DNA from 3 places in the Butyricimonas muris genome. Region 3 is predicted to be linked to each of the others. Evidence: riboswitches for the same ligand, from Rfam matches in the RefSeq annotation. Region 3 holds a riboswitch; each other region holds the start of a gene.
The links. Region 3 has a riboswitch for cobalamin ahead of ACK8P8_RS18295 (TonB-dependent receptor). Riboswitches for the same ligand answer to the same signal wherever they lie in the genome.
Positions count from the first base shown of each region.

Region 1: it holds a riboswitch for cobalamin, as region 3 does, so the genes downstream of both, ACK8P8_RS13550 (DUF5074 domain-containing protein) here and ACK8P8_RS18295 (TonB-dependent receptor) in region 3, are expected to answer to the same signal.
Region 2: it holds a riboswitch for cobalamin, as region 3 does, so the genes downstream of both, ACK8P8_RS13535 (ribonucleoside triphosphate reductase) here and ACK8P8_RS18295 (TonB-dependent receptor) in region 3, are expected to answer to the same signal.

Region 1 covers NZ_JBKEIT010000007.1:292,099-299,706, forward strand. The annotation lists gene ACK8P8_RS13545 (hypothetical protein) at 1-206, opposite strand, end outside; gene ACK8P8_RS13550 (DUF5074 domain-containing protein) at 219-1,697, opposite strand; cobalamin riboswitch at 1,863-2,071, opposite strand; gene ACK8P8_RS13555 (PKD domain containing protein) at 2,255-3,274, opposite strand; gene ACK8P8_RS13560 (DUF5074 domain-containing protein) at 3,282-4,622, opposite strand; gene ACK8P8_RS13565 (TonB-dependent receptor plug domain-containing protein) at 4,671-6,692, opposite strand; gene ACK8P8_RS13570 (DUF5074 domain-containing protein) at 6,703-7,608, opposite strand, start outside.
Region 2 covers NZ_JBKEIT010000007.1:278,315-290,826, forward strand. The annotation lists gene ACK8P8_RS13485 (carboxypeptidase-like regulatory domain-containing protein) at 1-226, shown strand, start outside; gene ACK8P8_RS13490 (DUF4435 domain-containing protein) at 236-1,186, opposite strand; gene ACK8P8_RS13495 (AAA family ATPase) at 1,290-2,126, opposite strand; gene ACK8P8_RS13500 (DMT family protein) at 2,236-2,604, shown strand; gene ACK8P8_RS13505 (ABC transporter ATP-binding protein) at 2,583-3,389, opposite strand; gene ACK8P8_RS13510 (FecCD family ABC transporter permease) at 3,391-4,407, opposite strand; gene ACK8P8_RS13515 (TrkH family potassium uptake protein) at 4,811-6,625, shown strand; gene ACK8P8_RS13520 (potassium channel family protein) at 6,796-7,464, shown strand; gene ACK8P8_RS13525 (ABC transporter substrate-binding protein) at 7,465-8,262, opposite strand; gene ACK8P8_RS13530 (anaerobic ribonucleoside-triphosphate reductase activating protein) at 8,308-8,934, opposite strand; gene ACK8P8_RS13535 (ribonucleoside triphosphate reductase) at 8,925-11,066, opposite strand; cobalamin riboswitch at 11,165-11,349, opposite strand; gene ACK8P8_RS13540 (PKD domain-containing protein) at 11,615-12,512, opposite strand, start outside.
Region 3 covers NZ_JBKEIT010000012.1:80,635-93,146, forward strand. The annotation lists gene ACK8P8_RS18295 (TonB-dependent receptor) at 19-2,361, opposite strand; cobalamin riboswitch at 2,470-2,671, opposite strand; cobalamin riboswitch at 2,851-3,057, shown strand; gene ACK8P8_RS18300 (TonB-dependent receptor) at 3,111-5,339, shown strand; gene ACK8P8_RS18305 (sirohydrochlorin cobaltochelatase) at 5,350-6,273, shown strand; gene ACK8P8_RS18310 (PepSY domain-containing protein) at 6,278-7,756, shown strand; gene cobJ (precorrin-3B C(17)-methyltransferase) at 8,007-9,413, shown strand; gene cbiE (precorrin-6y C5,15-methyltransferase (decarboxylating) subunit CbiE) at 9,543-10,736, shown strand; gene cobM (precorrin-4 C(11)-methyltransferase) at 10,729-12,512, shown strand, end outside.

The DNA.
Region 1 (7,608 bases), on a different contig from region 3:
AGTATAGAACTATTGCTGCCTGTGCCGGTCCAGTTTTGAATATCACTGATTTTAGTAACAGGCTGAAGGTTTTCAGAAGCTCTTGAAAGAGTTGTGTTGACTTCTGTTAGCTTCTCGTTTTCCGGTAGTGTGTACATGTCTTCGCTACAAGACAAGATAAAACTTGCAAATATGCAAGCGAAAATCAAATTTAAAAGATTTTTCATTGTTTCTGAATTTTAATGTTGAAAATTGTGGGTGAAATATATATTGGCAGGATAATCTAAATAGTTTGCGTAATCTTTACAAAGTCTTGGTGTAATTGTATTTTTATATTTTTTCGTGTATTTATTATAAGTAACAACAATGGTAAAATCAAAAATTGAGATATGGTTGTTGTGCCGTAATCCTCCCCAGCCTTTAAGCGTGTTCAAGAAAACTCTGCCCGTGACAGGATCCACTGCACATGTATTGTATGCTTGAAAATTTTGGGCTTCAAAATAGTCCGGAGAGGCTGGAATATATTGGGTTGCATCAACCATTAGGGCTGTTGTGTCTTTGCTGAAGATGTGGAAGTATATGCTTGGTTTTGTGGCACTCATGTATAGTGTATCCCCCTTGGCGGTAATATGAGGAGCGGCGGCTTGACTACTTGGGGGATTGAGTTTCAATCGTTCTGCGGCTTCTCCAGTTAATTGATTCGAGGCTATGATCTCGTAGGAGTTTGGGTCTACTTTTGAAATTTTACCACTTTCGTCCGATACCCATAATTTGTCATCCGATGATTTGATAATTCCGGATACATTTCCATCGAATTCAATCGTGGTTGTAATTTCTGTTTTGCCTTTTTCAATAACGACTAAGGATTTTTGATTATAGATAGCTGCAAATAATTTTCCGTCTACGACAGCCATTGTATTTTTATGAGCTTTTTCTGTTCCGGCTATTCTTGTCATGGAAAGGTCTGAGGGATGGAAGACACTTATGCTGTTCTCATCTCGTATATATATGTTATCTTCTCCTAAAACAGCGATATGGGTAGGAGAAGTAAATCCTAATTCTGGGGGGAATGAGTAAGAGAATACCTCTTTTAAGGTTTCTGCGTTGAGAATGGTGATTGCTCCGTAATTCATGGAGGCATCATCCCCTTTTTGGGCGATAATATACATCTTGTTATTATGAATGAATAAGTCTTGAGTTAGAGACCATAATCGTTTCCCGTTTTCTCGAAAATAGACATTGTCAGTAATATTACCATCTGGGTTGATGAAAATCAAAGAACCATACGTTCCAATTAGCCCCTCGTTCAGGATGAATGTCCCATTTTTGTATTTTCCTTCAGGGGTTTCTTCTTTGGTGATTTCTTTTACGATAACTTGTACCGATTGAATTTGATTCCCGGCTTCGTTAGTGACTGTTACTTGTAACGTGTATACGCCTACGGCATCAGCCTTGAACACGTAAATAGAGTCGGTGGATACTTCTTGTCCTCCGATAGTCCAAAGGTAAGTGGCGGGTAATTCACTGGTAATATTTGCTCTGAAAACGATAGAATCTGTTAGTAGCATGGTGTATTCACTATTGGTAATTGTTACGACAGGTGCTGTCGGTACTTCCGGTTCTGGTTGGTATGGAATACAATCACAATCATCACTACATGCGCTAAACAACGAGCTCATCAATCCCCACACGATAAATAATAAATACAACTTTTTCATAATAGTTTTTTTTGAATTAATTTTATATATTAAAAAACGCAATAATTAATTCATACCCAAGTATCCCACGTGGATACAAACATTTCTGTTTGTAGGAAAAAGATGGCGTCAAATATCGACTTGTAAGCGGTACTGGCGTTTATGTTCTCCTTTCCCATTGAACATGAAACATATTAGCTTGTGGCAGGTCTTCTGACTCGTTTCCTTCTCCGGGGCTTCCTTCCCGTCCCTCGTGTCGGGGACAGTGGATAAAGTATGCCCGGGAAGTACAGTGAAACTTACAGCAGGGGATTCTGTTCAGGATTTACACCTGATTCCCTTTTCATCCCGAAACGCGATTCGCGAATCGGGACACCACTCACTTCCATTATTCTTCGCGAAGATAGAGGAATGATGTTAAATAATCAAGTATTTTTTTACATTTTACATCCAGAGCGATATCCTTTTAGCCTGTTCTTGAAATATGTTGATGATGTGGAAGTAAAAAAGCTCCCGGATCATCCGGGAGCTCAAGTATAAAATTATTTTTTAGTTAAGTATTTTGGAATATGCTATTGCTATTTGATGGCTGCTGCTTTCAACAAGCGGGGTATGGGTAGGATATTTTGTTCTGCGTCATTAATCGGGGAGAATGTCCATGCATCCCAGCACTCGTCTTCCAGTTCCCGGTTACTGGCGTAGAAATTGGAATACTCGTACTCTTCCGCTTCCAGTACGGCTTCCCCGTATCCCAACCAGTAGGATGCATAAGCCACGTACCAGCCGCCCATCCACCAGTCGCCCTCGCTGGTAACCCTGACGTCATCAATGTTATCCTCTTGTTTTTGCACGTATATGCCATTCGTGAAATCCGCTTCTGTCAAAGAAATCCCCTTGTATTCTATTTTGTTGTGCACGAAATCATCGCTTTCAATTGAGATTTTTCCGTCACCGTTGCCGTCATAGCCGAATCCTTTGATGGCAGTCCCGTGTCCGTCGACCTGAACGATGACAAACAAACGGGGATCTTCCTTGGCAATGGCAATAATCATCTCCTCTCCTGTGGGGGTATCTTCCCTTTTTTGCGGTTTATTCCACTTGTATCCCCACGCCCGGAAAAAGACATCCTCGTCTGTCGGGTGCAATAAATCCTCCACCTCCGGTTTTACCCATTGTATCGCCAGCACCGAGCGGCACTCGCCCTCGCCCGTCCAGTTTTTGACATCCGAGATTTTGAAACCGTCCTGTACCGTGATATACGTGCTGTCCGATGCCTCGCCCAAGATGTTGGATGCCGTCACCTTGATTTTATACTCTCCCTCTGTGGCGGACGAGAATTCGTATATCGTGTCTGTTGATGTTGCCTTCCCCTCCACGAACCATTGCAGGTCAGCATGCGTGGTATTGATGATATTCGCTCTTAATCTTACTGCTTTTGCGGGAAGAATAGCATTTTTCAAGCTCAAGTTCTGTACAGACACCTCCGGTGCGGTAAGAGGCATCTCCGGTTCATCTTCTCCGCCATCATTATCGCTACAGGAACTCCACATTCCCGTGATAGCCAGAATAGCTAATATATAAAGTAAATTCTTTTTCATGAACCGTTTATTCAAAATTATAAGTGAAGAATGTGCCGGCGGGGAATGCCGTGTGATTTTCGTAATTTGCACTTAATTCTGGTTCATCCCCGCTAAAGTTGAATACACTGATGTTATTAATCTTGTAGTCTTGGCCGTATCCTTTTATGGAATTTAGATAAACTTCTCCGGTAATCGGGTGAACAGCGCACGTGTTGTAAATGATACCGACGTTGTCGACCATCGTTTTGGCATCCACCATTAATTTCGTTTCTCCCGTGCTGAAAATATGACGGTAAATTGTTGATTTAAGGGCACTCATGTATAGCGTGTCCCCTTTGGCTGTAATGCTGGGGGCTGCTGCGTATGATGGGTTCAGAAGGCTTTTTGCTTCCTCTGATACAGTGCTGCTTCCTAGTTTAGCGTATGTTTTCGGGTCAACTTTAGTGATTTTCCCGGATGCATCGGAAACCCAAAGATTCCCGTCGGATGCTTTAATTACACCGGAAACATTCCCGTCAAATTCAATCGTATTGCTAATTGCATCTTTACCTGCTTCAATTACGACAACCGTGTTTTTTACTGTGGCAAAAACTTTCCCGTCAGCAACAGCCATTGTATTTTTCCGAGCACCCTTTGTGCCTTCAATAAGAATGACGGTTCCGCTTGATGGTTGAAATCTTTTTATTCCATTATTGTCACGTAGGTAAATGTCATCATCTCCTAGTACTGCCACGTGGCTAGGCATACTCACCTGTCCGTTAAGTTCTTCCTGAAATTTTCGCTCCCTTTTCAATGTTTCTGCATTGAGGATGGTTAAAAAGCCTCCGTCATCACCCCCGTTTTGTGAAAGAATATACATTTTATTGTTTTTGATGAATAGATCTTGGCTTTGCTTTCCCAAGTCACCTCCGTTTTCAAGGTAATAGGCGTTATCTGTCACCTCTCCTTTAGGATTAATGAAAATTAAACTCCCGGGACTGCCCATGGGTGATTCGTTTACGATAAAAGTACCATACTTGTATTTCCCGTGAACTTCGATTGACGTGGAAGCGTGATTGCGGCTATTTGTAGTGTATGCTATAACAGAAACGTTATAATTTCCAATGCTTTCTGCCGTGAAGGTATAAATAGAATCTGTTGCCACTTTTTCCCCGTTTACAAACCACTCCAAACTTGTTTCCGTTGGGTTGTCAACTTTGGCTTTCAGTACGATAGATTCCATCGGGAGCGTCGAAAAACTACCATTCTCGCTTTCGATGGTTACGGTCGGTGGTACGGGTGTCCAGTTATCGTCATCATCACTACAAGAACTCAAGAATCCTACAAATATTCCCAAAAACAAAAGTGCTAAATAAAACTTCTTCATAATTCTAATTTTCATCATGTAATATTATATAACTTGTTTATTCTTCCTCTAAAATTCCCACATCAGTGACACGAGGCAGTTTCGCAACGGCATCGGGTAGTACTGCGTGGATTCGTAATAAGTGTCCAGTAGATTGTCCACCCGTATCTGCGGGGTGAGGCTCATCCCGTTACGGAACTCGTGACGGTAGCCTGCCAATATATTGTGTACCGAATAGGGGTCAGTAGCGTATGCTTGGTCAGTCGTGATAAAGCGTCGCCCGATGTAAGTCACTTGCCACGAGAAAAAGGCTCCCCGGTAATCGGCGGCAACCCGCACGTTCCATTTGAAGCGTGGCACGTAAGGAATCTGCTTCATGTAAGAGCCGTCGTCCTCGTGCTGTTTCTTGCGGGTACGGGATTGCGACCAACTGTAATTACCGGATGCGTTCACCTTTAAATCCCCCATCTCGTATGTCAGTTTCCCGTACAGTTCCACGCCTTCCGAGCGCACGTTGCGGTGATTCTGCGGCGTCCACACCCATTGATTCCCGTCCTTGGGCAACCATAGTATCCAGTTGTCGATATACATCAAGTAGCCCGATACCTCTGCGTCCAGCGATAACCCCCGGTACAAGTGTTTCCGGTAAGCCACGGAAGCGTCATACGAGTACCCGTCTTCCGGCTTCACCTCCGGGTTGCCTCCCGGTCGCCAATAGAGGTCGTTCATGCTTGGGAACCGATAGTTGTAAGCCATATTTCCCTTTACCTGCAACTCTTTTTCCCACAGGTTGAATACCACGCCCGCCGACCACGTGGATACTCCCCGGCTATCGTTTTGCTCGAACATATACTGCCCGTTCAGCATCATCCATTCCACCGGGGTCCACAACGCCGATGCCTGCCACGACAGCACGTTACGGTGATGGTGGAATGGCGGTTCCACCACCGGGATATCATAATCCACGTCGCCCAGCGTGTATTTCGACGAGTCAATATCAATGTAACTGCTCACCCGTATCAAATCGTGCGAGTAAGTCAGGCTTGTCCCCAGCACGAGATTTTCCCGCGGGGTACACGTGTAGTCTGCAATGCCTTGCCACGTCTGCGATTGATTTTTAGTACCCTCGGGGTCGAACATCCCCCCGGCGTACCATTTGTCGTACTTCTGCCGGTAGTACAGCCATGCCGCTTTCACGTGCAGGGCGTGTATACCCCGGGTGAAATCCAGTCCCGTGTATGCCCGGAAATTCGTTTCCCGCTGTTTCTCGTGTGATTGGTTCACCACCCCAAGCGCGGGGGGCAACATCCGTTCGCCCTCTTGATACCATGCTACTGCCGTCAACCGGGTGTAGCGCGACAACCGGAAATAACCTTCTTGCATTGCCGCCCATTGCGTGTAATCGGCATCCTGTCGTTTCTCGCGGAAGGGGACGTTGGTCAGAATCTTGTTCAAATAAGTATAGTTGTTATCCGAGTGCTGGTAATACAGGCGGGTTTTGAAACTTGATTTCTCTCCGCCCGTGTTTACTTGTGCCCCCGTGGTGTACGTGCCGTAGGAACCGTACTCGCCCAGCACTTTCCCGCTTACTCCCTTTCGCCAATCCGGGTCGGTGAATAGGTTGATACTTCCCCCGATGGCTCCCGTCCCGTTCTTCACGTGGCTGCTCCCGTAATACAAGTTGATATTGTCCGTGAAGAAAACCGGGATTTGCGAGAAATCGAACGTTCCCGACATCGGCGGCGTGATATTGATGCCGTTCCAGTTCACCCGTGTTTGCGAGGGACTGGCTCCACGGAAGGAGGCGGTCGACAAGGCTCCCATCCCGAGGCTCTTGATATAAATAGCCGTGTAGTCCGTCAGTAATTCCGCCAACGAACGGGTTTTATTCGCTTGCATGATTTCCGGGTCTATGCGGCTAACCTTCGCCCCGGCATTTGCCTCGTTGGCGTGTTGGATACGCCGGCTCACCACCTGCACCGTGTCGAGAGTCCCGTGCATCGCCACCGAATCCCGCCGCTGTGCCTCTGCCTGCATCCCGCTGCCCAGCGTGAAACAGGCACATAATCCTATCGTTATTTTTTTGAACATATTCTGCATTTTAACGTTGACTTCCGGGGAAATACACTTGCCCGGGATAAACACCCACTTTGTGGCTTACCCTTCTCCCGTCTTTCAGATAATGACGGATATAACCTCTTTGTGCCGTGTAATCCAAACAATCGCACAGGTAAACGTCGCCTTCGGGGCTAACCGCGAACCCGTACATCATACCCACGCCCGGCAGGTCGTAATAATGTTCAAATTCACCTGTCGTCACGTTCATCCGGTACACGCTCTGCTGTTCTTTTTCGCCCTTGGCGTTTTCTTCTGTCGCACGGGTTTTCACGTTGAAGTATATCCATGTTCCCGTCGGGTCGATATCCGTGCGGTTGTAATTGATATAGCCGATAATCTCGCCCGGTGTCTGTGAGCTCGAGTCGCCGATGGGGAGGGTGTACGATTTAACTACTTTTTCCCGTTTCGGGTCTACGCCTTTCAGCGTGATGCCTGTCACGACACCGCTCCTTTTCTGGTACATCAATCCCCAGATTATGCCGTCTTTGTCTATCAGCATCCGGCACGTCTTCGTGTACTCCTCGTTGTATATATCCTTGATTACCCGGGCGTACTCTTTATTGATGTTGTTGGCATCGAACACGTACAAACCTCCCTGCGTCATGCCGAACACTTTATTTTCCGCCACGACCAGATATTCCACCCATCTCGGGATTGAAATATATTCCAGCGGCTTCCCGTAAGGGGCTACCGTGCGAATACGCACCAGTTGTCGGTTCAAGTCGGACACGACGGCTTCTGTTTCCGAGATAGGCACTATCTGTCGCGGGTAACCCGCCTGCGTGTAGAGTATCGTTCCCTCGGATTTGAACGTCACGGGATTGACCACCTCGATTTTCTTCGAGTTATTCATCGCCACGAAATACTTTCCGTTAATCAGCGTGATGGA
Region 2 (12,512 bases), on a different contig from region 3:
TCTGGTTTCTTTTGAACTGAATAAAAAGAAAGTACCTAGCCGTATCCGTATTAAAGACGGTTTCTCCAAAGAAAGTAATAAAGAATTGATTCGCTTGTTGGCGGAAAGTCCGAAATGGGAATCCTCGCTTTCCGGTAAGAGAATATATGTTTCGGTTCGCTTCACGATTGGGAAAGCCGGAGCGAAGCATACGGCTGTCCTTGCAACAGAAAAACCTTGGAAATAAAATCCGATGTCAGAACAGCGTGTGAATATCTTCCTCTATTTTCAAGATAGCGGGATAAGCCCCGAACTGGATATTTTTCTTCAGTTGGTCATCAATACTATTCCGGTAACCGAATAAATTAACTCGCGGATGTGTTCCTGCGGAGGCGTCTTTCGCTTGTCGTAAAACTTTTTTGCACACTTCCCGGTTGAGCATATAGACCATATCGTACACGTTATGCCCCCGGATAAAAAGATAGGTCGTATCGGGCGTCAATCCTATTTCTTTATATTTATCTTCCAGAATAGAAAGGTCTGCTTTAGGATAGGCTCTACGTAATTGTGCCAGTTTGCGATCGACCTTGTTTTTTAGGATATTCAACTCTTTGCGTCCGTTCTGTCGGATGTCGGGGCGGCGTTGCCACTCGAATGATGCCAGTTCGTTGAATTCCGCTATCGAGAAGCGTTTAGGATCGGCAACAAGGAAATAAAGATGCCAAAGGAATAGTTTGTACACGATATTCGAATATTCTTTCAAGAATTGCCTGAAATCAAAAAGATGATTGGGCAACGTGGTGATCCGGCGGCATAAGTCATTTAGTCCCTCTTCGTAACAGTGATGATTCTCGAAAGAATAAGTGTAGGTTTGAAAAATGTAATGGTTGATATCTATATTCCGTTCCTGCAATAAATAACGATAGTCACTGTCAATGCAGATAAAGAATTTAGGATTCAAGTATTTGATGTATTTCAAACATTGTGTCACGCCTTTGGTTTCGTGTCCTTTCTCGTTCCGGGAGCCGGCGATAAAGTGAAATCGGTCATTAGGACGAAAATGTTTGAAAATGGTACTCCAGAATACAATATCATCCTTGTCTTCCACGTGTATGGCGGCACGACACCGTAACAACTGTGCGTCCATCATAAAGCGTTTGGCAGCGTGGTAGTAATATTTTTCTTTTGATATAGGAGGGCGAAACATAACAATTGAAAATTAATTAATTTACGATTTATGAATTACGATTTACGATTGATAGGCAGGCTCAATCTAAAATCTGAAATCATAAATCTAAAATTAGTCATAGTCACTGAATTAATAAGTCTTCGATAAACACGAGTTTGTCACCCCAACCGTCGCCGAAAAGGCTCGGGGAGTGCGTGGACGTGATGATCTGGCAATGCGGGTTTAGTTTTTGAATCTCTTCAAAAAGACGGTATTGCCACTCGATGTGCAATGAAATTTCCGGCTCGTCCATCAAAAGGATATAAGGTTGTCCGTCCATGAGAAAAACCCGGAGCAGGATGATTAACAATTGCTTCTCTCCCGAGGAGAGTTTGTACAGGTGAATAAGCTCGTTGCCGTCACGGAAAACAAGCTGGTTAGTCATCGGGTCAATTTCTATCGTTTTTCCGGTACCGGCAAACAGATGATTCACCGTGTCATAGAAATCGCGAATCCGGCGGTTGATTTTCTCTGCCTGCTCAGGAAAGTTCGTGGCACGAAGACGATAATCGGAAAAGGAGTTGTTGTTCTCTCCCACGCTGTACACGATCTCTTTTAACTCGCTCAACAGGGGACTGTCTTCCTTACCCATTTTTCGTCTATCGCGGATAGGCACATCGAATGTACTTATTTTCAGATAATTTACCCCAGCTAGTTTTTGTCTTATGGAAGACACGGAACTATCTTTTCGGAAATTGATCTCGTTACCGTCGATCATGATTTCCGCCTCGATATTGTACAATTTCAACCGTTTGACATCGGCAGATAGCAAGGCGTCGATAATATTAAAAAACGTGGTCTTACCGCTACCGTTGATACCCGTGAGTATATTCACGTCCGGATTCAAGTTTTCCCACCGGAAATTATATTTTCCCCATATATTGCGGATTTCTATTTTTTGAATTTTATTTGCTTTCATGATTCTGGTACTTGATAAAAGTTTGTCCCAATCGTTATCAACAAAGATAATAAATTTTATACTTTCGCGTCGATTTAAGAGATCATTTCATGGATTAATATTTGATACTATGCAAGGACTTTATGCGATATTATTATTGATTGTCTCAAACATTTTTATGACATTTGCTTGGTATGGACACTTGAAGTTGCAGGAAATGAAGTGGATAGATAACTGGCCGCTTTTCGGTATTATCCTCTTTTCATGGTGTATCGCTCTTTTCGAATATTGTGCGCAGGTACCGGCCAATCGTCTGGGATTCATCGGGAACGGGGGACCTTTCTCGTTAATGCAGTTGAAGGTCGTTCAAGAAGTGATCACTTTGACCATCTTTATTATTTTTTCCATGGTCTTTTTCAAAGGAGTGACGTTCCAATGGAATCATCTGGCGGCTTGTGTCTGTCTTGTACTTGCTGTTTATTTTGTATTTATGAAGTGATGTTTATCCGACACGGGGAACACGCAGGGTTTACCCGAAAGAGGATTACTTTGAGTAATAACCAGAGTGTCGTAGACGCTTTCGATATTGTCGTAAGTCAATACTTCTTCCGGGGTGCCGCTCGAGTGAATACTTCCTTCTTTGAGCATAATCAGTCGGTCGCTGAATTCGCTGGCGAGGTTCAGGTCGTGAATGATAAGCAACACGGTAAGGTTTTGTTCCTGGTTCAAGCGTTGCACGAGATTCAGTATTCGCATCTGGTGTGATATGTCCAGATGGGAAGTGGGTTCGTCAAGCAGGAGAATCTCCGTTTGTTGGGTGAGAGCCCGGGCAATGGCTGCCAGTTGTTGTTCGCCACCGCTAAGTTGGTTCATGAGTTTTGCACGTTTTTCCCATATACCTGTTAATCGCATATTCTTTTCGGCAATGGCGTAGTCCTCCTTGCTCTCGAAAAGTTGTAGCGGGGCGTGGTAGGGGAGGCGTCCCATGAGAACGTAGTCCTCGATAGAGATAAAATCCGCTTCCACGGTCTGGTTGACAATGGCAAGTTGTTTTGCCCTTGCTTTATGTGTCATGCGGAATGCGTCCGTGCCGTTTATCCGGATAGTGCCTTGTTGCACGGGTAGCATGCCGGTGATGGCTCGGAATAAAGTTGTTTTGCCCGCCCCGTTGGGACCGATAATGGAAGTCAATTTACCCCGTTCCACGTTGAACGAGATATCCCGTATCGTGAATTTATGGTTGTAGCCACATTGAAGGTTTTCTATTTCTATCGCGTTATCCATATCAGTCTATCGTTTTTTTCGTTTTGGTGTTACTCATCACGAGGATGAAAATGACACCCCCGATAATTCCGGTGATTACCCCAATCGGTAATTCGTTGGGCGAAATAATCGTTCGGGCGAAAATGTCGGATAAAATCAAGAAGATACCTCCCCCGATAAAAGAACTCGGGAGCAAAATCCGAAAATCGGAACCGATGATAAAACGCATGAGTTGAGGGATAATCAATCCCACGAACCCGATAACCCCGACAATAGAAACACATATTCCGGTAAGTAGGGAACTGAGCAAAAAAAGAACCTTGATAGCCCGGTTGGCATTAATACCTAATTGTATGGCTCTTTCCGACCCCAAACGCATGGCGTTCAACGCCGGGGTGTATAGAAAAGCAAGGCATAGCACGACGAGACTGGTCACGGAAATCAGCGCAATAAGTGTCGGGTCGGTTTCATTCAGAGAACCCATGATCCAGAACACGATGCCGTGCAAGTTCTCGCTTTTGGTGACGGACATGATCAGCAACATGAGCGAGGAAGAGATAAAGCTAATCATCACCCCTGTCAGCAGGAGGCTGTGTACGCGGACATTACCTCGTCGGACTCCGAGCGTGTAAACCAGAATGACCGTGACAAGAGCCCCGGCAAACCCGGCGAGGGGAAGCATAAAACTCCCGTGCAGGGTATGTAGTGACAGGACGATGGCAGCCGTGACTCCCACCGATGCACCCCCCGATATCCCCAAGGTATAAGGCTCAACGAGCGGGTTGCGGAAGATTCCTTGCAGGATGACTCCGGACAGGCTTAAAGCACCGCCGACGATAAATCCGAGAATGATGCGGGGAACTCTTAATTGACGCAGGATGTTCAGGCGAACATCCTCCGGGTCCCCGTTCCAGAGTTGAAATATATCTTGAATGGAAAAACGAATCTCCCCGAAGCAAAGCCCTGCCACAATACTTCCCGCGAGGAGAAGCAGTAAAAAAGCCAGAAATAGAATCCATTTATAATATTTTCCTTGCATGGGAAATTCAATAGTGATTTTCAGTGCAAAGATGCGAAATATTGGTTAAACTTGAAAGTTCTTTCTAGGTTAGTATCGGGCAAATGCGGCAAAACGCTTTCGCCCTTTTAGTCAAAGGTTTATAAAGTCCATAAGGTTCATAAAGTCCATAAGACCCTGCGGGCGCTTAGCCTACGGCAGCTTTGCTGCCAATGAACACAGTCCGAAGGACGCCTGTGACCTTATGGACTTTATGAACCTTAAGAGCCGAAGGCTCGACTTTATGGACCGGGCAAAAGCGGTTTTACGCATTTGCCCAGCAGGTTAGTATCGGGGACTTTTGACATGCTCCGGGCAAATGAGTTTTTTGCGTTTTTTGTAACCTCGTGCAGGGGGCTGTCGTTAAAAACTAAAAAAAGATGTTATGCTTTCAGTGGAGTTTCAATATAGAGCGAGGAAAATATACAAGTCTGTCAAAAAAATGGTGGAACTGGTAAGCAATGTATTGTTATTCCTTGCTTCATTTCTGGCTGTTATTTTAGTCATTTATCGGTTCGGTTTCAGGATGCCCGATACTTATTCCCACGAAATATATTACGTGTTTCGGGAAATCATGCGTCTTTTTCTGGCTCTTGGATTGTTGCGGTTCGTGTTTAATTTTAGACTGTTACGAGCGGAAAAAGGTTTTTGGGTAGAAGTGCTGGTGCTGTTCTTCTTGTTCGCTTTAACCTTGTTATCCAAACATTTCGATACACTGGGGTTTGAAACGGAACGCCCCGTGTTATTCAAGATAGAGCGTGTATTGACTTACGGGGTGGTATTGCTGCTCAGTATTATTCAGCTCTCTAAACAGATATTTGTCGTGATACGAAGCCGGGTGAAGCCGGAAGTTCTTTTTGCCGGGAGTTTCCTGTTTATTATATTGCTGGGAGCGGTATTGTTGAGGTTGCCTAACGCAACCTACGGGGGAATAAGTTTCACGGATGCGCTTTTCACTTCGACGAGTGCCGTGTGCGTGACGGGATTGACGGTGGTCGATACCGGGGGAACGTTCACGTTAATGGGGCAGGTCGTTTTGTTGTTTCTGATTCAAGTCGGTGGTATAGGGGTAATGACCTTCACGAGTTTTTTCGCCATGTCGTTTTTGAGCGGGACCTCTTTTCACGATCAATTGATGATGAAGAACTTGCTGAACGAGGCTTCCCTAAGTGATATATTCAGGACTGTCGTGTACATTGTTTTGACAACGTTTATTATAGAAGGAATAGGTGTCTATCTGGTATATTTGCAGATACAGGATGTTGCGGGAGTCGGGAATAAAATCTTTTTTTCCCTGTTCCATGGGATCTCTGCTTTCTGTAACGCGGGGTTCTCCACTTTACCGGGAAATCTCTACGATCCCTTGATTCGCCACCTGTACGGGTTGCAGATTATTCTGGCGTTTCTGATTATCTTCGGGGGTATCGGGTTCCCGATTTTGTTTAATTACGGGCGTCTTCTGCACTATGGAATCCGGAATCAGATAAAATGTATGTTGGGACTGAATTACAAGGTGGTTCATGAACCCCGTATCGTGAGTACGACAACCCGTATTGTGTTGCCGACAACCTTGGTGTTGCTGGTCGTGGGAACGGGATTGTTCTGGATATTCGAGAATCACAATGCCTTGGAGGGAATGTCCCTGACGGGTAAATTCGCGACCTCGTTCATGGGAGCGGTGACGCCCCGTACGGCGGGTTTCAATAACGTGAATATATCCATTTTGCACCCGACGACAATCTTTCTGACTATCGTGTTGATGTGGATTGGTGCGGCTCCTATGTCCACGGGCGGTGGTATAAAAGTAACTACATTCGTGATCGCGTTGAAGAATATTTGGGCGAATCTCACGGGAAACGATCGGGTAGTGGTAGCGCATCGTCAACTGACCCGGGAGAACGTGAATCGGGCACATTCCGTGATAGTGCTTTCCATCCTTTGGATTATTCTGGGTACATTCGCTATTATCATCTTGGAACCGACAGCCACGATAACTCAAGCCGTGTTCGAGATCGTTTCCGCCTTGGGTACGGTAGGATTGACCATGGATCTGACTCCGCATCTGAGTGTTGCGGGCAAACTGATCGTCAGCCTCACGATGTTCGTCGGTCGTGTCGGTTTGCTCACCCTTCTGGCTTGCTTTATCCGCAGGCAGGAAGTGAAACTGTACACTTATCCGGACGACACGGTAATACTTTAATAATTGAAAATTGAAAGTTGAAAATTGAAAATGATTAGAGTAGGACGTGAATAATAATTTGGACAGATAATATAAATGGAAAAGGTAATGATATATAATAACGAATTGAATCTCGGAAATGGAAAATATGTTTTTCATTTTCAATTTTCAATTCTCAATTTTCAATTATTATGAAGTGTATTGTATTTGGACTGGGAAATTTCGGGCTTGCTCTGTCACAACGGTTGACAAAGCGGGGGAATGAAGTATTGGGCGTCGATTCGGATATTAGTAAGATCAATTTGTACAAGGAATCGATCACGAACACTGTAGCGTTGGACGTGAAGAATGCCCAAGCGTTGCAGACCTTGCCGTTGCTGGACGTGGATGTAGTGTTCGTGGTATTCGGTAAGGATTTTGGAACCTCGTTATTCGTGATAGCGCTGTTGAAGCAGTTTGGGGTGAAGCGTATCGTAGCCCGTTCCATCTCTCCCGTGCACAAGGTGATTTTAACGTCTATGGGAATCACGGAAATCGTAAACCCCGAGTGGGAATATGCCGATTTCTTTGCCACGAAAGTGGAGTTGGGTACGACAATTGATTCTTACGTGGTGGACGACGACCATTTAATTATCGAGTGGGAAGTACATTCCACTTTCGTGGGACGAAAGTTAGAGGATGCCAATTTCGAGGAAGAGTTCGGGTTAAAGCTGGTAGCGTTAAAGCGTTACGATGCTAAGGCCGGTAAAACGCTGGTCATGGACAATCCTCCTGCCGACCTTGTGTTCACGACAAAAGACGTGTTCGTGCTTTTCGGTCAGCCGAAGAATTTCCGTAAGCTCGGGATACAAATTGCCTGATCAATACAGTAGTTTGATCAACTCTTCTACCGTCTCCACGAAAGTGATGGGCGTGGGGCTGCAAATGTAGTCGTCAAGCGGGAATAGCTTGTCATTTTTCACGGCATTGAGGCTATTGATCTCTTTCCATTTGGAAATCTCGTTTTCGCCCACGATGCCCATGCCGACGATGAAAATGATATCCGGGTTTTGGAGAAGAACAAATTCTTTGGATATCATAGCATTGTCGAGGTCTTTGGCGATATTTATCCCACCGGTTTGTTGGATATAGTCGTGCATGAACGATCCGGGCAGGGCGGTATACAACGGGTCGCATCCGATCTCCATGAATACCTTGGGATATCTGTCGGAAGGAATGTTTTTCTTGGCTTCTTCCAATCGTGTTTTGCACTCCTGCACGGTGCTTTCCGCTTTTGTCTTCTTATTTGATAATTCTCCCAGAATAATGAATTGCTCGCATATCTCCTCGAAGTTTTTGGGTTGTTCCAGTCGTAGCGTCTTTATACCCATGCGTTCGAGTCCTTCCAGAACTTTAGGCGGAGTAAGTCCTCCGGTGAGAACGATATCGGGACGGAGAGCTACGATCTTCTCCATGTTCACGTTTACGGCATCCGCTACGACGGGAATAGAATCTGCCGGTTCCGTGATGCAAAAACGGGTGCAGCCCACGATGTCCTCGTTTGCTCCTAAAAGATACAGGTTTTGCGTGATGGAGGCGGCAAGCGATACGATACGTTTTTGTGAGTATCCGGTGATTGCCGTGATAAATAATATGGATAATAAAATGAACTTCTGCATAATCTTGATATATAAAATGGGTGTGTAAAAGTAATATTATTTCGTTTATTCGTGTATATATTTATCCAGAATATCCCCGTCCCGGAACTCCTGCATGACATAGTGTGTACCTGAGAATTTTTCCTGTAAGTTTTGGATGTCCTCGGGGCTTTGCACTTGCGGGATAACCGTCGTCCGGAACTGGTATTCCAGTCCGGAGGTTTTGATAATCCGGATGGACTCTTGTATCTTTTCCAGCAACGAGGCTGTCATCGTGTAATTTACCTTTCGGTAGCAGGGGAGCGAGAGGGAGGATTTGATATCCATTGCCACGGCATCTATCCATCGTCCTGCAATCAGTTGTTGTAAAAGCTCCGGATTCGACCCGTTCGTGTCGAGTTTCACGGGTAACCCGAGAGCTTTTATTTTTTGGATAAACGGGAGCAGGTCTTCGTGCAATGTCGGTTCACCCCCGGATATCACCACCCCATCAAGCCACCCTAATCGTTTATCGAGAAAACCGAATATCTCCTCTTCCTTTAAGTCTTGTGTCTGCCGGAGTAATTCCGGCAGTACAAGAGATGGATTGTGGCAGTAACCGCAGCGAAAATTGCAACCTTTCGTGAATATCACTGCGGATACTTTGCCTTCCCAGTCGATTAGGCTTTGTTTGACAAATCCTCCTATTCGCATAGTACGCTTTCTTTTTCCCGGACGCTCTTGTCAAACAGTTTCCGGTCGTCGAACTCGGCTCGTTTCCCGTTGTTCCATTGGCTCACGGGACGCATGTACCCTACTATCCGGCTGTACACTTCCGAGGAAGCCCCGCAACGCGGACATTTGAAATGTTCTCCCGCGATGTACCCGTGCGAGGGGCATATGCTGAACGAGGGCGAGAGCGTGATATAAGGCAGGCGGAAATTTGCCGTTACCTTACGAATCATGTTTTTAGCCGCTTGTGCGGACGTGCGGTGTTCTCCGGTAAACACGTGGAAAACAGTTCCACCCGTGTACAGCGTTTGTAATTTGTCCTGTTGGTCGAGTGCCTCGTACAGGTCGTCCGTGAAGTTCACGGGCAGATGCGTGGAGTTCGTGTAATAAGGATCGGCACCCTGTTTGAATTGTTCTTGGTTGGCAACGATAATATCGGGATATTCGGCCGTGTCGAGCAAAGCGAATCGGTAAGAGGTACTTTCCGCCGGAGTGGCTTCAAGGTTATAGATATTACCGGTTTCATCTTGGAATTGTGCCAGTATATCCCGCATAAAGTGCATCACTTTTTGCGCGAATCCCATCCCGTCCGGGTGTGAAATAGGAACCCCGAGGAAGTTCATGCAACACTCGTTCATGCCGTTGATACCGATCGTCGAGAAATGGTTTTTCCAGAAACACCCGTAACGCTCTTTCACGTAACGCAGGTAATATTTGGAATAAGGATACAGCCCTTTTTCCGTGTAGCGTTCAATAATTTTGCGCTTGATTTCCAGACTTTCCTTGCTGATTTCCATCAAGTGTTGCAGGCGTTGGAAGAAATTCTCTTCCGATGCGGCTTCATATCCCAAGCGGGGCAGGTTGATCGTGACCACACCTACCGATCCGGTCAACGGGTTCGCTGCAAACAAACCGCCGCCCCGTTTCATGAGTTCCCGTTTATCCAGACGAAGGCGACAACACATACTGCGCACGTCATCCGGCTTCATGTCCGAATTCACGAAATTGGAGAAATAAGGAATACCGTATTTTGCTGTCATTTCCCAGATGCCCTCGTACTCCGGGTTATTCCAGTCAAAGTCCGGGGTAATATTGTACGTCGGGATGGGGAACGAGAACAGGCTGCCGGAAGCATCCCCTTCGCTCATCACTTCGGCGAACGCTTTGTTAAGTATCGTCATTTCGGCTTGGAAATCCCCGTACACCTCTTCTTTGATTTCACCCCCGTGCACGATATGTTCGTTTTTCAAGAAATCGGGTACGACGAGATCCATCGTGATATTGGTAAACGGTGTCTGGAATCCTACACGGGTGGGTACGTTCAAGTTGAACAGGAATTCCTGCAAGCATTGTTTCACCTGTTTGTAGTTCAACTTGTCAAAGCGTATGTAGGGGGCGAGGAACGTGTCGAAGTTAGAAAAAGCCTGTGCCCCAGCGGCCTCGCCTTGCATGGTATAGAAGAAATTCACGATTTGTCCGAGAGCCGTGCGAAGGTGCTTTGCCGGGCTGCTTTGCGCTTTCCCCTCCACTCCCCGGAATCCGACGGTAAGTAAATCCTTCAAGTCCCATCCCACGCAATAGACGCTTAGGAATCCCAAGTCGTGGATATGCAACGCCCCGCTTTTGTGCGCTTCCGATACCCGTTCCGGGTAGAGTTGGCTTAGCCAGTAATTGGAGGTGATTTGTGTGGATATATGCTGATTCAATCCTTGCAGCGAGTACGAGGAATTAGCACTCTCTTTTACTCTCCAGTCGCTCAATGACAGGTAATTATCCATTACCTCTATATTTGTCAGTAAGGTCTTCGAGTTTCGGATTTGCTCGTGTTGCTTGCGGTAAAGCAAGTACGTTTTCATCAGTTGCAGGTCGCCGTGTTGGAACAGCACCAGTTCCACGGTGTCCTGTACCTGTTCCACGTGCGGGAGTTCCTTTTCCGGTGTGCTTGCGGCAAGAATTTGCACGACTTTGTCACACAGGGCACGTGCCGTTTTACGATCGGGCTGTCCGATGGCTCTCGTTGCCTTAAAAATAGCTTGTTCAATCTTTTCCGGTTTGAAATCGCAAATTTCCCCGTTGCGTTTCACGATTCTTGAGAACGTGGTTGATGTTTCCATGATTAAAATTTTAATAATTAAAAAAATACTTCGGGGAAAACACGAGAAAAGATCGTGTATGGCAGAGAATTGTCTTTTTCGCTTTTCACCCGAAAGCTCCAATTTATTTGCAATCGGCAGGTCTTCTGACTTACTCTCGCTTTTGAATCTCCTTCCCGTCGACAGCGTGACAGTGGATCATTGATTCAAGCGTTGAATAGAGCTTACAGCTACGGGTATAGTGCGGGATTTTCACCTGCTTCCCTGTTCGTCACCGGAGTGAACCGAATGCATGGCAAATGTATGATAAAATAATTGTATTTCAATAGTGGTTTTCAAATAAAATAATTTCCTTGAAATATATGTGTTGTTAATGCTTTGAATTATAATTTATTATAATAAAAATTGGATAACTTTTTGGATAGATGTGTTTTGTTGTCTTTTTGAATTTGGAAAATTTATAGTCAAATGTGAATAACAACGTAGTACGCTAGTAAGCTTTTTTTTAAATAAAACCCGATTGCTTGAATTTGATTAGCAATCGGGTTTTTCAGAATGATAGTCTATGACTATTTTTTGTTGGGTTCTGCCGCTTGCAATAGACGGGGGATGGGTAGAGTGTTCCTCATCTCCTCATAGTCAATGGGGGACAGAGTCCATGCATCCCAAGAAAGGTCTTCCAAAGGACGATAGATCACGAAAAGGTTGGAATAGTCGAATTCTTCGGCATCCGGAACTACGTTGCCCTGTCCTAGCCAATAACTGGCATAAGCTTCGTATAGCCCTCCTAACCAATAATCTTCCGGATCAACGGGTTTCAAATTATCAAAGTCTTGGGATGAAAGTTCATAGAAGCCGTCAACAAAGTTGTCTTGAGTGATTGTCAAGTTTCCGTTACTTACTTCAATTTTTCCGTCATTATTTCCATCATAGCCAAAACCGATAATATAACTGCCCGATTTAGCAACATAAAGGCGGGGATCTTTTTTCGCGATCGCCCGCAACATATCAATACCTAGAGGTTCTGTCCCTTTTTCCCAGCGATATCCCCATGCGAGAAAGAAAACTTCGTCATCTGCGGGTTCTAGCATATTGGTACCGGTGATCCATTGAATTGCGAGAGCAGAGCGGTTTTCACCTTCCCCTGTCCAGTTTTTTATGTTGGCGAAACGGAATTGACCGTCAGATACGTTGATTGTCAATGTGTCGGCATCGGAACCCACGGAATTGGTCGCCGTGAGGATGATTCGGTATTCTCCGAAATCTTCGGGAGTGAATTTATAAACAGAGTCGGTGGAAACTTGTTCCCCTTCGAGTGTCCAAAGAAGGGCAACGTCCGTGGGATCGAGCAACCTTGCTTTCAATTCGACGGTTTCTTTCGGAAGGCAAGTAGTGATTCCGCTCACGTTAATGATGGAAACTTCCGGTAGGGTAGGAATATAAGGGGGCTCTTGCTCCTTGTCATCA
Region 3 (12,512 bases):
CTTTCGCCTTCGGCGAAACTAAAAAGTATATGACACGGATGCCTGATAATTCCGGGGTTTTCCCAGTACAGTTGTTTTCTCGAAATACTCCTTGTCAAACAAATTATTAATATTCAAAGCCAGATTCACATGCCCTTTAATCGTGTAATATATTCCCGCATCCATCAGCCACAACGCCGGAGTGTAAATTCGTTCCTTGATATCGGAGAACACCTTATCCTTGAAATTTCCGCTTAATTGGAACGACAAGTTCTTCAACACCCCCGTGGGAATCGTGTAATCGGCATACGCGTAAAAAGTTGTACGAGGCACACCTGTTTCACGCACATTCTTATTCTCTTCCTTGTATTTCGAGAATCGTCCGCTCTCCGCTATCTGTCGCAAACGATATTCCGCCCAACTCAATCCCGTCGTAAACCGAAGCGTCGGAAGAGGACGAACCACAATCTCAAAATCAAATCCCTTTGACATACCTCGACCTACTTGCCCTTGAATATTCCTCGTCACGGTGCTGCCGTCGACCACTACAGTAGTATCTCCCAAACTCTTCACGATATTATAGCGACTCGTGTAGAAAACTGAAGCGTTGACATCCACCCATTCATTCAACGTGTAATGCCCCCCGACTTCTGCCGAAATTCCTTTCTCCGGCTTAAACACTTCTCCGCCATCCGTGTCGGGATTGAACTCGTTCCCCTTTCTATCCAAATACATAATATCCGGATTATAGAACTTCACCACCGGATTGAAGAAAGAAGAAGCGGAAGCATAAAATGACAATTCCGGCACAGGGAAATACACCACTCCCGCCCGATACGTGAAAGCGGAAGTCTTCACTTTATTCCATTCCGAACGGTTCTCCTTCTTGTAGTCCTGTTTCCCGTCCAAAACCTTTGCTGTTGCCGTTTTATAGTTATAAAAATCCACGCGTCCGGACAACATCACCTTCCATTGGTCGCTAAATTCCATCACATCATGCAAATACACGGCATGCGTTCTATCGGTTTTCAGACTTGCAGCTGAAATTTTGGAATCCCACCAGCCTTGTACCAGTTGCGGATTCTTCAATGCCAACACAGCACCCAATCCGGGTCCCCACAAATCATCACTCCCGTACCCGTTATACTGTACAAAATCAAACGCGAAATACGACCACCCCAATGTATAATGGTGTTTCACGAATCCGGTCTCCACGTTACCTGTCAATTCCAGCACATTACTCAATTGTTTATGATCCGGGTTAAAGTTCAACGGTTTATTTCGCACCACAGAATCCAGATTTATATAGGTCGTTTTACCTTTCGAGGTATAATACCATTTATAAATAGATTCCTCCGAAGTCCGGTACCCCAATCCTTCCACGCAGCAATAATCCAAATCGCTATGGAAATAAGTAAACCTCTCTCGCAATGTCATGTTCTCGGATATCACGTGAGTGTACCGTGCCGTCACGTCCCATACTTTACGCTTCATCCGATTATTCGCATAATCATTATATATCTCGTGATAATCGGCATAAGGATGCCGTTCTCCGTTCTTCATAAAAGGCCCGGTATCCTTACCGACTTCGTACACATCATAACGCACGGTCGGTGCGGCCCCTATTTCAGTCGTGTACTTATCATCCGCGTAACTGCCACTCACTTCCAATCTCCCTACTTTGCCGACATTCGCACCTAAAACCCCATAAAGGGAGAATCGATTCGCGTTCGTGCGCCGGTAACCGTCGCCCGTGGAATAATGGATATTCGCCCGGTAATCAAGCGGTCCCACCAACTTTCCCCCGAAACCCAATGTAGCCCGTTTTTCTTCCCAACTACCATAACTAATCCGGGCATTAGCTGAAAAATCCGGTGTTACCTTCTTGCGCACGATGTTCAAAACCCCTCCCATGGCAGAATGTCCCGCCAACACCGAAGCGGGTCCTTTTATTAATTCGATGGACTCCACGGATGACAAGTCCCCGTAAGGAACATTCTGGCTAACCGTTCGCTCGTCCCGCATCCCGTCGATCATGATAAGCGCGCTCCCTTGTCCCCGGATAGAGAATCGTTGGAACGCCCCCAGTTGATTTGTCTTGTGAATAATCCCGGGCAAAAACTTCACGGCATCTTCCAGATTCACGATACCTTTACGCTCCAGCATCTGCCCGGAAAGTTTACTTACCGTTATCGGGACAAAGCGCAACGGTACATCCAACCCCAACAAATCGATACGTTTTCTTTTTTCAAGCACACTTACTTCATCGATACGAAAAATCGTATCCGTGATACTTTTCTTTTTGCGCTTGTCTTCATCCTCGGCGAAAAGCGAGCCGACACACGCGAACAGCAATAATGCCAATACAACAACTTTTTTCATACAAACTATATATTAATAATGAATAAAGCATTATTAACATAGTCTTTAGGGTAACATGAGTTTCAAGGTAAAATCCGTATTTTCCCTCTCGCTTTTTCTCCCGAAAGCTATGGTTATCATCGTTCGGCAGGTCTTCTGACTTGTTCCGGATTTTGTTGCCTTCCCGGTGGTTACACCAGTGACATTTGAAGTACAAAATCCCTTGTAAAGGAACTTACAGCTGCGGGTACAGTCCCGGATTCACACCGGATTCCCTATTAAGCGTCGCCTTCATGAGCGAAGGTTCCGCACCAAAACAGGGGCAAAAGTAATATATTTTTCTATATTATGCATTTCTTGCATGACTTTTTTATTTTCTTTACAACACTCAGATTTTCAACACAATCAAAGGAGATGTAATTTCTCTATATCCTATTTTACCACTAATCCCCCTACAAATTATTAATTAATTTTTTCCCCGTTTCATTGTATTTTTTAATGGAATCTGCATACATTCGCGGAGTCTTTGGTGATGTGTTAATATCCAATTAGCGCACAAGAGGGAAGTCGGTTAGAATCCGACACAGTGCCCGCTACTGTGATGCCCGTTTCCCCGGGAGGGGATTCAAAGAAAGGTTCTTGCACCACTGTCCTCGCGGACGGGAAGGTACTTTTCTTAGGCGTAGTCAGGAGACCTGCCAAAGCAAAACAGGTAATAGCGTATTCCCGGGGTCAGGAGTACCATTATGAACTTTTAAACTTAATCTTACATGAAGAAATTTGTAGCGCTGACTACATTATTCGTAGTAGCATTAGCGAGCATCGCTTTTGCAGAAATCACCTTAAAGGGGAAAGTTGTAGATGCCAAAACCGGTAAAGCCCTTGCCGGGGCAAATGTTCGGTTGGTGGGAACAAGCATCGGTATCGCCACGAATAACAAGGGCGAATTCATTCTGGAAAAAATACCCGACGGGACTTACACGCTTCGTGCCAGCTACTCCGGCTACGAGGTCGGTTCCATGAAAGTGAACGGAAACAAAAGTGACATATTATTCCAGTTACTCGCCACCCCGGTAAACTTGAATCAGGTCGTGGTGACGGGAACAGGAACCCACCGCCGATTGAAAGATTCGCCCGTCCCGGTAGAAGTGATTAGCGGGTCGGACTTAAGGCAGGCAGGAGTAAACTCCTTCGAGGACGCCCTCCTGTTGCTGAACCCCGCGTTCAATATTCGCCCCACGGTCATGGGCTCGTACTTCACGCTCAACGGCATGAGTAATAAATACATCTTGATTCTCGTCGACGGGAAGAAAGTGGCGGGAGATGTTTCCAACAATACCGACTTGTCGCGTATCGACATGGGACGGGTGAAACGCGTCGAGATATTGAAAGGTGCGGCTTCCGCCCTCTACGGTTCGGACGCTATCGCCGGGGTAATCAACGTTATCACCGAACAACCGAAAGACCCGATTAGCGTGCAGTCGAAAACCCGTTTCGGGGGAGAATCCAGCTTCTCGCAAAATGCCGGTGTTGATTTGAATTTCGGCAAATTTACTTCCTCCACCTCTTACCAAAGGCGGCAGATGGGCGGATGGCAATTAAACCCCAATGAAATCAGCGGCGACACGGTCATCCCCACGAGAAGCGAATCATCCAGTAAATTCCATTCCAATATTGTTACCCAACACTTCACTTACGCGCCCAACGAGCAATTGAAACTTTGCGCGCAAGGAAGTTATTTCAACCGGGAAGTAAATCGTCCGGTACAAGAAAAGAAAAACGACGGGGCGTACCAATACGACCTCACCTACATGGACTACAATTTCGGCTTGGGCGGAAAATACTTCATGAACGATGGAGCGTACATCTCCCTCGACCTTTACATGGACAATTACGAGTACAACAAACTCTACACGGTTGCCCAACTTGACAAAAAAGACACGACATTCCGGGTTGGGGATGAAGAATTGACCAAGCGCCAAAAATATTACAACGGGAACCTGAAAGGCGTATTCCGGGTGGGCGAATACAACAAACTCACGCTCGGTACGGAATACGCTAACGACTACATGAAAAATCCCGGCAGCCTCGACGAACCGAAAGAAATCTACACGCTCGCCGTGTACGCGCAGGATGAAATCCGTGTATGGAAGAATCTACAAATCCTCCCCGGTTTCCGTTACGTTTACAACGAGATGTTCAAGAACCGCTTCACCCCGAAGATTGCCCTCATGTACACGCTCGGCTCGTTCAACTTCAGAACTTCCTATGCCGCCGGATTCAAAACTCCCAGCATACAGGAACTATATTACGACTACGAGAACCGGGGAGCCATCACCATCGGGAATCCCGACCTGAAACCGGAAAAAGCGAACTATTATAACGTGAACGTGGAGTATACCGGGAAATACCTCAATATTTCCGCGAACGGGTATATCAATGACGTGAAAGACATTATCGAGAAATACGACATCGGTGCCACGGACGAAGATAAAGCCAATGGAATAAAAACCCGTAACGTGTACCACAACCTCGACAAAGCCAGCATCAAAGGTTTCGACATCTCCGTGAACAGTTACCTCGGAGCCGGATTCTCCGCCGCGGGGGCTTACAACTGCGTTTACGCTGCCGACGGGGAAGGACGCCGCCTAAGCGAATCGGTAAGACACGCTGCCACCTTCCGGGGAGGCTGGACACACGAGTGGAACAAATACCGCCTGCACGTGAATGTCAACGGGAGAATACAAGGTTCGAAATACATTTACAAGGTAGACTCCAAAACAGGTAAAATCACCGACACCAGTGCTCCCAAGTACCAACTTTGGAACCTTGCCACCACGCATACTTTCGCACCCGTGGGTAACTTCCTGTTTGAACTGAACGCCGGGATTGACAACCTCTTCGACTGGACGGACGACCGCCCCAACGGCGTGAACTACGCTACCCTGAACCCCGGCAGAACATTCTTCGCCAGTCTTGTAATCCGTTTCACGAAATAAAACCGATATCATGAAAAACATATTAATAGCCTTTCTTTTATTGACAAGCGTATCCGCCTTCGGTCATGGCGAAGGTTTCAAAGAATCCGATATATTCAAAACTCTCGCACCGAATGACAAAATAGCCCTTCTTATGGTTCACTTCGGGACAACACACGACGACACCCGTGTCCTCACCATCGAGGCTATCAATAAAAAAGCGGCAAAGGCATTCCCCGGCATCGAAGTCCGGGAAGCCTACACCTCCCGCATGATTATGCGCCGTTTGAAAGAGAAAGGCATCGTGAAACCGAATCCCGTGGAAGCAATGAACCAACTCATAGCGGACGGCTACACCCACCTCATCATCCAACCCACAAACATCATCGAGGGCATCGAGATGGAAGCCTTGCGTAAGGAAGTGGCTCTCTACCGCGACAAATTCAAAGACATCCGGCTGGGCAACGCCCTGCTCTACACCCCGGAAGACTACAAGGCAACCGTGCAAGCCCTTGCCGCGTCGCTCCGGGGAAAGGCGAAAGGCGATTGTGTCTTCGTGTGCCACGGCACTTACCACCCGGCAAACTCTTCCTACGGGATGCTCGACTACGTGATGAAAGCACAAGGTCACAAGAACTACCACGTGGGAACCATCGAAGGCTATCCCACGATGGATGATGTCATCCGGGAACTGGAAGCCAACAAGGCACGGGAAGTAACCCTCATCCCCTTCATGTTCGTGGCGGGCGACCATGCCAAAAACGATATTGCCGGGGACTGGAAAGAGGAACTGGAAAAGAAAGGTTATAAAGTCAACGTTATCCTCGAGGGGCTGGGACAAAACGAGGCGATACAAGACCTGTTCATCCGTCACGCAAAATTCGCCTCTACCCACAAGCGGGAAGACATCATCGTGAAGAAAAAGAAATACGAGAAGACCGACGATATCGACTAATCACATGATTACAAGATTACTCATCCATATCCACAGGATACTGGGAATCATTCTCTGTATCCTGTGCTTCTCGTGGTTTATCTCCGGAATCGTGATGATATACCATTCGTTTCCCCGTGTAAACCAAGAAGAACGCTTCGCTCGCCAGCAAGCCCTTGACACCGCGTCATTACCCGCCATGCAAGACGTGTTCCGCCGCCTGCCTGCCGATGTCCGCCCGGGCGGTGTCAGCCTCGACAACCCGGAAGGACAAGCCGTGTTCCATTTCGGGAACCGGCGGAAGAGTCATGATTTATACGCCGACACCAACGCCGTGGCACCGACAGTGAATTACGCCCTCTGTGAATGGCGGGCAAAAAACTGGTGCCCGAACAACAACATTACCCGGGTAGACACCCTGCACGCCCTCGACCAATGGATACCGCTTGCCCACAACAAACGGGAACTGCCCGTGTACAAATTCTTTTATGACGGACCGGAAGGATATCAATTGTACATCTCCTCCCGAAGCGGCAATATCTTGCAATTCACGGATTCCGGCAAACGACTCTGGGCATGGTTCGGGGCTATACCCCACTGGGTATATTTCACGGTCATCCGGGAAAACCAGAACTTGTGGACGCGATTCATGTACTGGTCTTGCTACCTCGGGATGTTCATGTGCTGCACGGGATTCATCCTCGGCATTCGTTCCTATTGGCTGAACCGCCGGAAAGGCTTCCTTCGCACCCCCTACAAGAAACCGTGGTTCAAGTGGCATCACATCACGGGCTTCTTCTTCGGGATATTCGTCTTCACGTGGATATTAAGCGGATACATGTCCATGGCACCGCTTCCCTCGTGGCTGTTCGGCGAACAGAAACCCCGGGGCATGACGCGGCAAGGCACGCCGGACAGGGGGACTCCCTCACCCGATACCTACACGCTGGACTATCGCAACGCTATTGCCGCCGTCAGCCGGACACACGGTCCCGTGAAACAAGTGGAATGGACGCATTACGAAGGCATGCCCCTGTATAAATTGAGGACAGAGCGGGAAACCGTTACCCTCGACGCCTCTGCCGACAGCATCCGTCCCTTCCGTATCACGGAAGAAATGGTTTACGCCGCCATCAAACGCCTCACCCGGGATACCGTTCCCTACACGGTGACAAAAATGGAGGAGTACGACAATTACTACATTTCCCGCCGACGCCCGCTGCCGTTACCCGCGTACAAGGTCGAACTCGACAACGAGGCGAAGGATTGTTATTACTATAACCTCGAATCCTTCCAACCCGCGCACTACGACACGAACGGACGCTGGAAACGCTGGCTCTACCGGGGATTGCACACGCTGGATTTCAAGTTCCTCGTCGAACGCCCCGTGTTGTGGACCGTCGTTATCTGGACACTCCTTCTCGGGGGAGCTGCCGTGTCATTCACGGGAATCGTACTCTCGGTGAAATACATCATCCGGTTGTGCAAGAGGCGAAAGAGATAAATTCACCTCTATTAACACTTGCTTGTAAATCACCATAAGACGGCGAGGAAACAGGGGAGTTCTTTTGAAGTTCTTTTGAAGTTCTTTTGGAGTTCTTCTGACGGGGTTAAAAGAACTCCAGAAGATATTTAATAAAACACCAGAATATCATACCTTTTTCCCCGCTGTTTACTCCGGAATTTAGACCGGATTTGATTTGCAATCCAGCCGGTAAAAGTGTAATTTTGCCCAATACTTCAAAATTATGACAATGAACCAAGGAAAAATATACGTCGTCGGCATCGGACCGGGCAGTGAAGAAGACATCACTCCCGCGGTCCGTGCCGCCATCACACGCTCGGATGTGGTTGTCGGGTACAAATATTACTTCAACTTCATCCAATCCGTCATCCACCCGGGTACCGAGTGCATCGACACGGGCATGAAGAAAGAGAAAGACCGTGCCGCGCTCGCTTTCGAGTACGCCGAACAGGGAAAAACCGTTTGCGTCGTCAGCTCCGGCGATGCCGGTATATACGGTATGGCACCCCTTGTTCTCGAGATGAAACGCGAAAAAGCGAGTCCCGTCGAGGTGGAGATACTACCGGGGATAAGTGCCTTCCAGAAAGGAGCCGCACTACTCGGCGCACCCATCGGGCACGACTTCTGTATCATCTCCCTCTCCGACCTCATGACTCCTTGGGAGAAAATCGAACGCCGGATAGAGGCTGCCGCCTCCGCCGACTTCGTGACTGCCATCTACAACCCGAAAAGCGAAGGACGCTACTGGCAACTCCATCGCCTGAAAGAAATCTTCTGCCAATACCGCTCACCGGAAAATCCTGTCGGTTTCGTGCGTCAAGCGGGACGGGATGAACAGGAAATCAAGATTACCACGATAGCCGACTTCGACCCCGAGGAAGTGGATATGTTCACCATCGTGATTATCGGCAACTCGCAATCCTACGCGTGGGACGACAAAATCATCACTCCCCGCGGCTATTACCGGGAACAGGGCACCGATGAAGTGGGCATCGGGCAGGAAATCATGATGCGCAGCTTCCGCACCATCGAATCGGAATTACAAAATAAAGATATACTCCTCGGGCGAAAATGGGCATTGCTGCACGCCATCCACACGACCGCGGACTTCGACATGGAGAATATCCTCTACACGGACGACAACGCCGTGGAAACCCTCCACGCCCTCTTGCACGACGGGAAAACACGCACCATCATTACCGACGTCACCATGGCGGCTTCCGGCATCCGCAAGGGAGCCTTGGAGCGGTTGGGCATCGAGGTGAAATGCTACCTCTCCGACGAACGTGTCGCCGAAATGGCAGCCCGCATGAAAATCACCCGCACGCAAGCAGGCATACGTCTTGCCGCGGAAGAACACCCGGACGCCCTTTACGTCTTCGGCAACGCCCCCACGGCTCTCATGGAGCTATGCAAACTCACGCGCCTCGGCAAAGCACACCCCGCCGGAGTTATCGGCGCACCCGTGGGCTTCGTCAACGTGCGGGAATCCAAACACATGTTGAAATCGTTCACCACCATCCCAAAGCTCATCATCGAGGGGCGCAAGGGCGGAAGCAACCTCGCCGCTACACTCGTCAACGCCATTCTTTGCTTTGACGACGCGGAAGGACTGCGACCGGGAAGGGACGTGTAAACAATTGAAAATGCAGAATTGAAAATTGAAAATGACAATACTGCATTTCTAAATTATAACCGATAATTGAAAATTGCCATGAAGTCTTCCTTCATTTTCAATTTTCAATTTTCAATTTTCAATTATCTTATGAACTTTACAATTATAGGAATTGACGACAACGGGCAACAGGAGTTCTCCCGGGAAATACTCGGGCACATCGCTTCACGTACCGTATTCTCGGGGGGGAAACGTCACCACGGCATCGTGCGCCCGTTCTTGCCGGAAGGTTACCGCTGGATAGATATCACGGTGCCGCTCGACAACGTCTTCCGGCAATACGAGGGTGAGGACGAGATTGTCGTTTTCGCTTCCGGCGACCCGCTTTTCTTCGGCTTCGCCAACACCATACGCAAACGGCTCCCGGAAGCGGGCATCCGGTTATACCCCTACTTCAATTCCTTGCAGATACTGGCACACCGCCTCGTGCTTCCCTACCACGACATGCACGTCGTTTCCCTCACCGGACGACCGTGGCATGAATTTGACCGGGCACTCATCGAGGGACACGAGAAAATCGGTCTGCTTACCGACGAGCAACACTCCCCGGATGCCATTGCCCGCCGGATGCTGGCTTACGGGTACGACAATTACCGGATGCACACGGGCGAAATCCTCGGCAACGAAAACGAACGCGTACGCACCCTCTCGCCGGATGAGGCAATAGGACAACGTTTCGTCGCTCCCAATTGCGTCATCCTGCAACGTACCCACGCGCACCCCCGTCCTTTCGGCATCCCGGAAAGCGAGTTTGAACTACTCGACGGACGCACCCGCATGATTACCAAAATGCCCGTCCGCCTGCTCACGCTCGGCATGCTCGACTTGCGGGAACGCCACACGCTCTGGGACATCGGTTTTTGCACGGGTTCCGTTTCCATCGAGGCAAAACTCCAATTCCCCCACCTTCAGGTGGTAGCCTTCGAGCAACGCCCAGAAGGAGAGCATCTCATGAAAACCAATGCCGCCCGTTTCGGTACGCCCGGCATAGAAGTACACATCGGTGACTTCACTGCGACCGACCTCTCCGGCATCACACCCCCGGATGCCGTATTTATCGGCGGACACGGGGGTAAAATGGAAGAAATCATCTGCCGCCTGAACGAGGTTATCGTCCCCGGCGGCATTATCGTTTTCAACTCGGTATCGCCCGAAAGCAAAGAACTCTTCATCCGCGGTGCCGCCCGACACGGTTTTTCCGTCACGGGAGAACACCGCCTCGCGGTAGATACCCACAACCCGATAGACATTATACAAGTACAAAAAACATCAGCACATGAATAAGATAGCTATTATCATATCCTCAGAACAAGGCTTACAAATCGCCCGCACCATACGGCAAGAACTGCCCGGTACTGAACTTTTCACCAAAGGAGAACAGGCGGATTGTACCGGTATCACGTCCATCACCGCTTTCGTGTCCGAACATTTTTCCCGGTACGATGCCCTCATCTTCATCGGGGCTCTCGGTATATGCGTCCGTGCCATAGCCTCGTCCGTGCAGTCGAAATACACCGACCCGGCAGTCATCAACATCGACACCACGGGGCGACACGTCATTTCCGTCCTGTCGGGACACGTCGGGGGAGCCAACCGACTCACCCGCCGGGTAGCCAACATCTTGGGTGCCGAAGCTGTCATCACGACACAAAGCGACAACACGGGCTTGTGGGCTCTCGACACCCTTGGCAAAGAACAGGGATGGAAAACCGAAACGACCGCACCGATGAACGACATCATCACGGCATTCGTCAACACCCGTCCCACGGCTCTGCTCCTTGACACGCGGGACGAAGGCACCCGTTACCTGGAACGTACCGCGCCGGAACACGTGAAAATATTCTACCATTTCGAGGATATCGACTTCAGCAAATTCCAACTCCTCGTTGCTGTTACCCCGTTCCGGCACGAGAGCCCGATACCCGCATTGTATTACCGCCCGGCAGTACTCCACTTGGGCGTCGGTTGCCGCAAAGAGTGCAATCCCGAGGGAGTAGCGGAAAACATTTTCCACGCACTCGAATCGGCACGACTTTCCCCTCTAGCTCTGGCGAGTGTATCCACGATTGACCTGAAAAAAGACGAGCCCCTCGTTCACGATATTGCCCGAAAAGCCGGAGTTTCACTGCACGTCTACACGGCAAACGAACTCAAAGATATAGAAGTCCCCAATCCCTCGGAGAAAGTAACGGAAGTCACCTCCGTGCCGGGAGTGGCGGAAACCTGCGCATTGAAAAGCGCCTCGAACACCCGGTTATTACTGGAAAAACAAAAGCACAAGCTATCCGAGGGCAACGACTTCACCTTTGCCGTGGCTCTCGACCGGGCGGCAGAACGCCGGGGATTTATCGAAATCGTGGGTGCAGGACCCGGTGACCCGGAACTTATCTCCGTGAAAGGCAAAAACTTCCTTGAAGCGGCAGACCTCATCCTCTACGCCGGAAGCCTCGTGCCCGTGGAACTGACCTATTACGCCAAACCCGGTGCCACCGTGCGCAGTTCCGCCACGATGACACTCGAAGAACAATTCAGCCTCATGAAAGAATTTTACGACAAGGGACTCTTCGTCGTGCGCCTTCACACGGGCGACCCGTGCATATACGGGGCAATACAGGAACAAATGGCATTCTTCGACGAGTACGGCATGGACTACCACATCACACCCGGTATCTCTTCCTTCCTCGCCGCCGCTGCCGCCCTGCAATCGCAATTCACCATACCCGAAAAGGTGCAGACCATCATCCTCACGCGAGGCGAAGGACGCACCCCCATGCCCGAGAAAGAAAAACTGCACATGCTGGCACGCTCGCAAAGCACCATGTGTATTTTCCTCAGTGCCTCCATTGTCGACCAAGTACAAAGCGAACTCCTGCAACACTACCCGCCAACCACTCCCGTGGCAGCATGCTACCACCTCACGTGGAAAGACGAACGCATCTTCCGGGGACAATTGCAAGACCTCGCCCGTATCGTGAAAGAGAACAACCTCACCCTCACCACCATGATTGTCGTCGGCGATGCCATCGACAACCGCGAGGGACTGTCAAAACTATATTCACA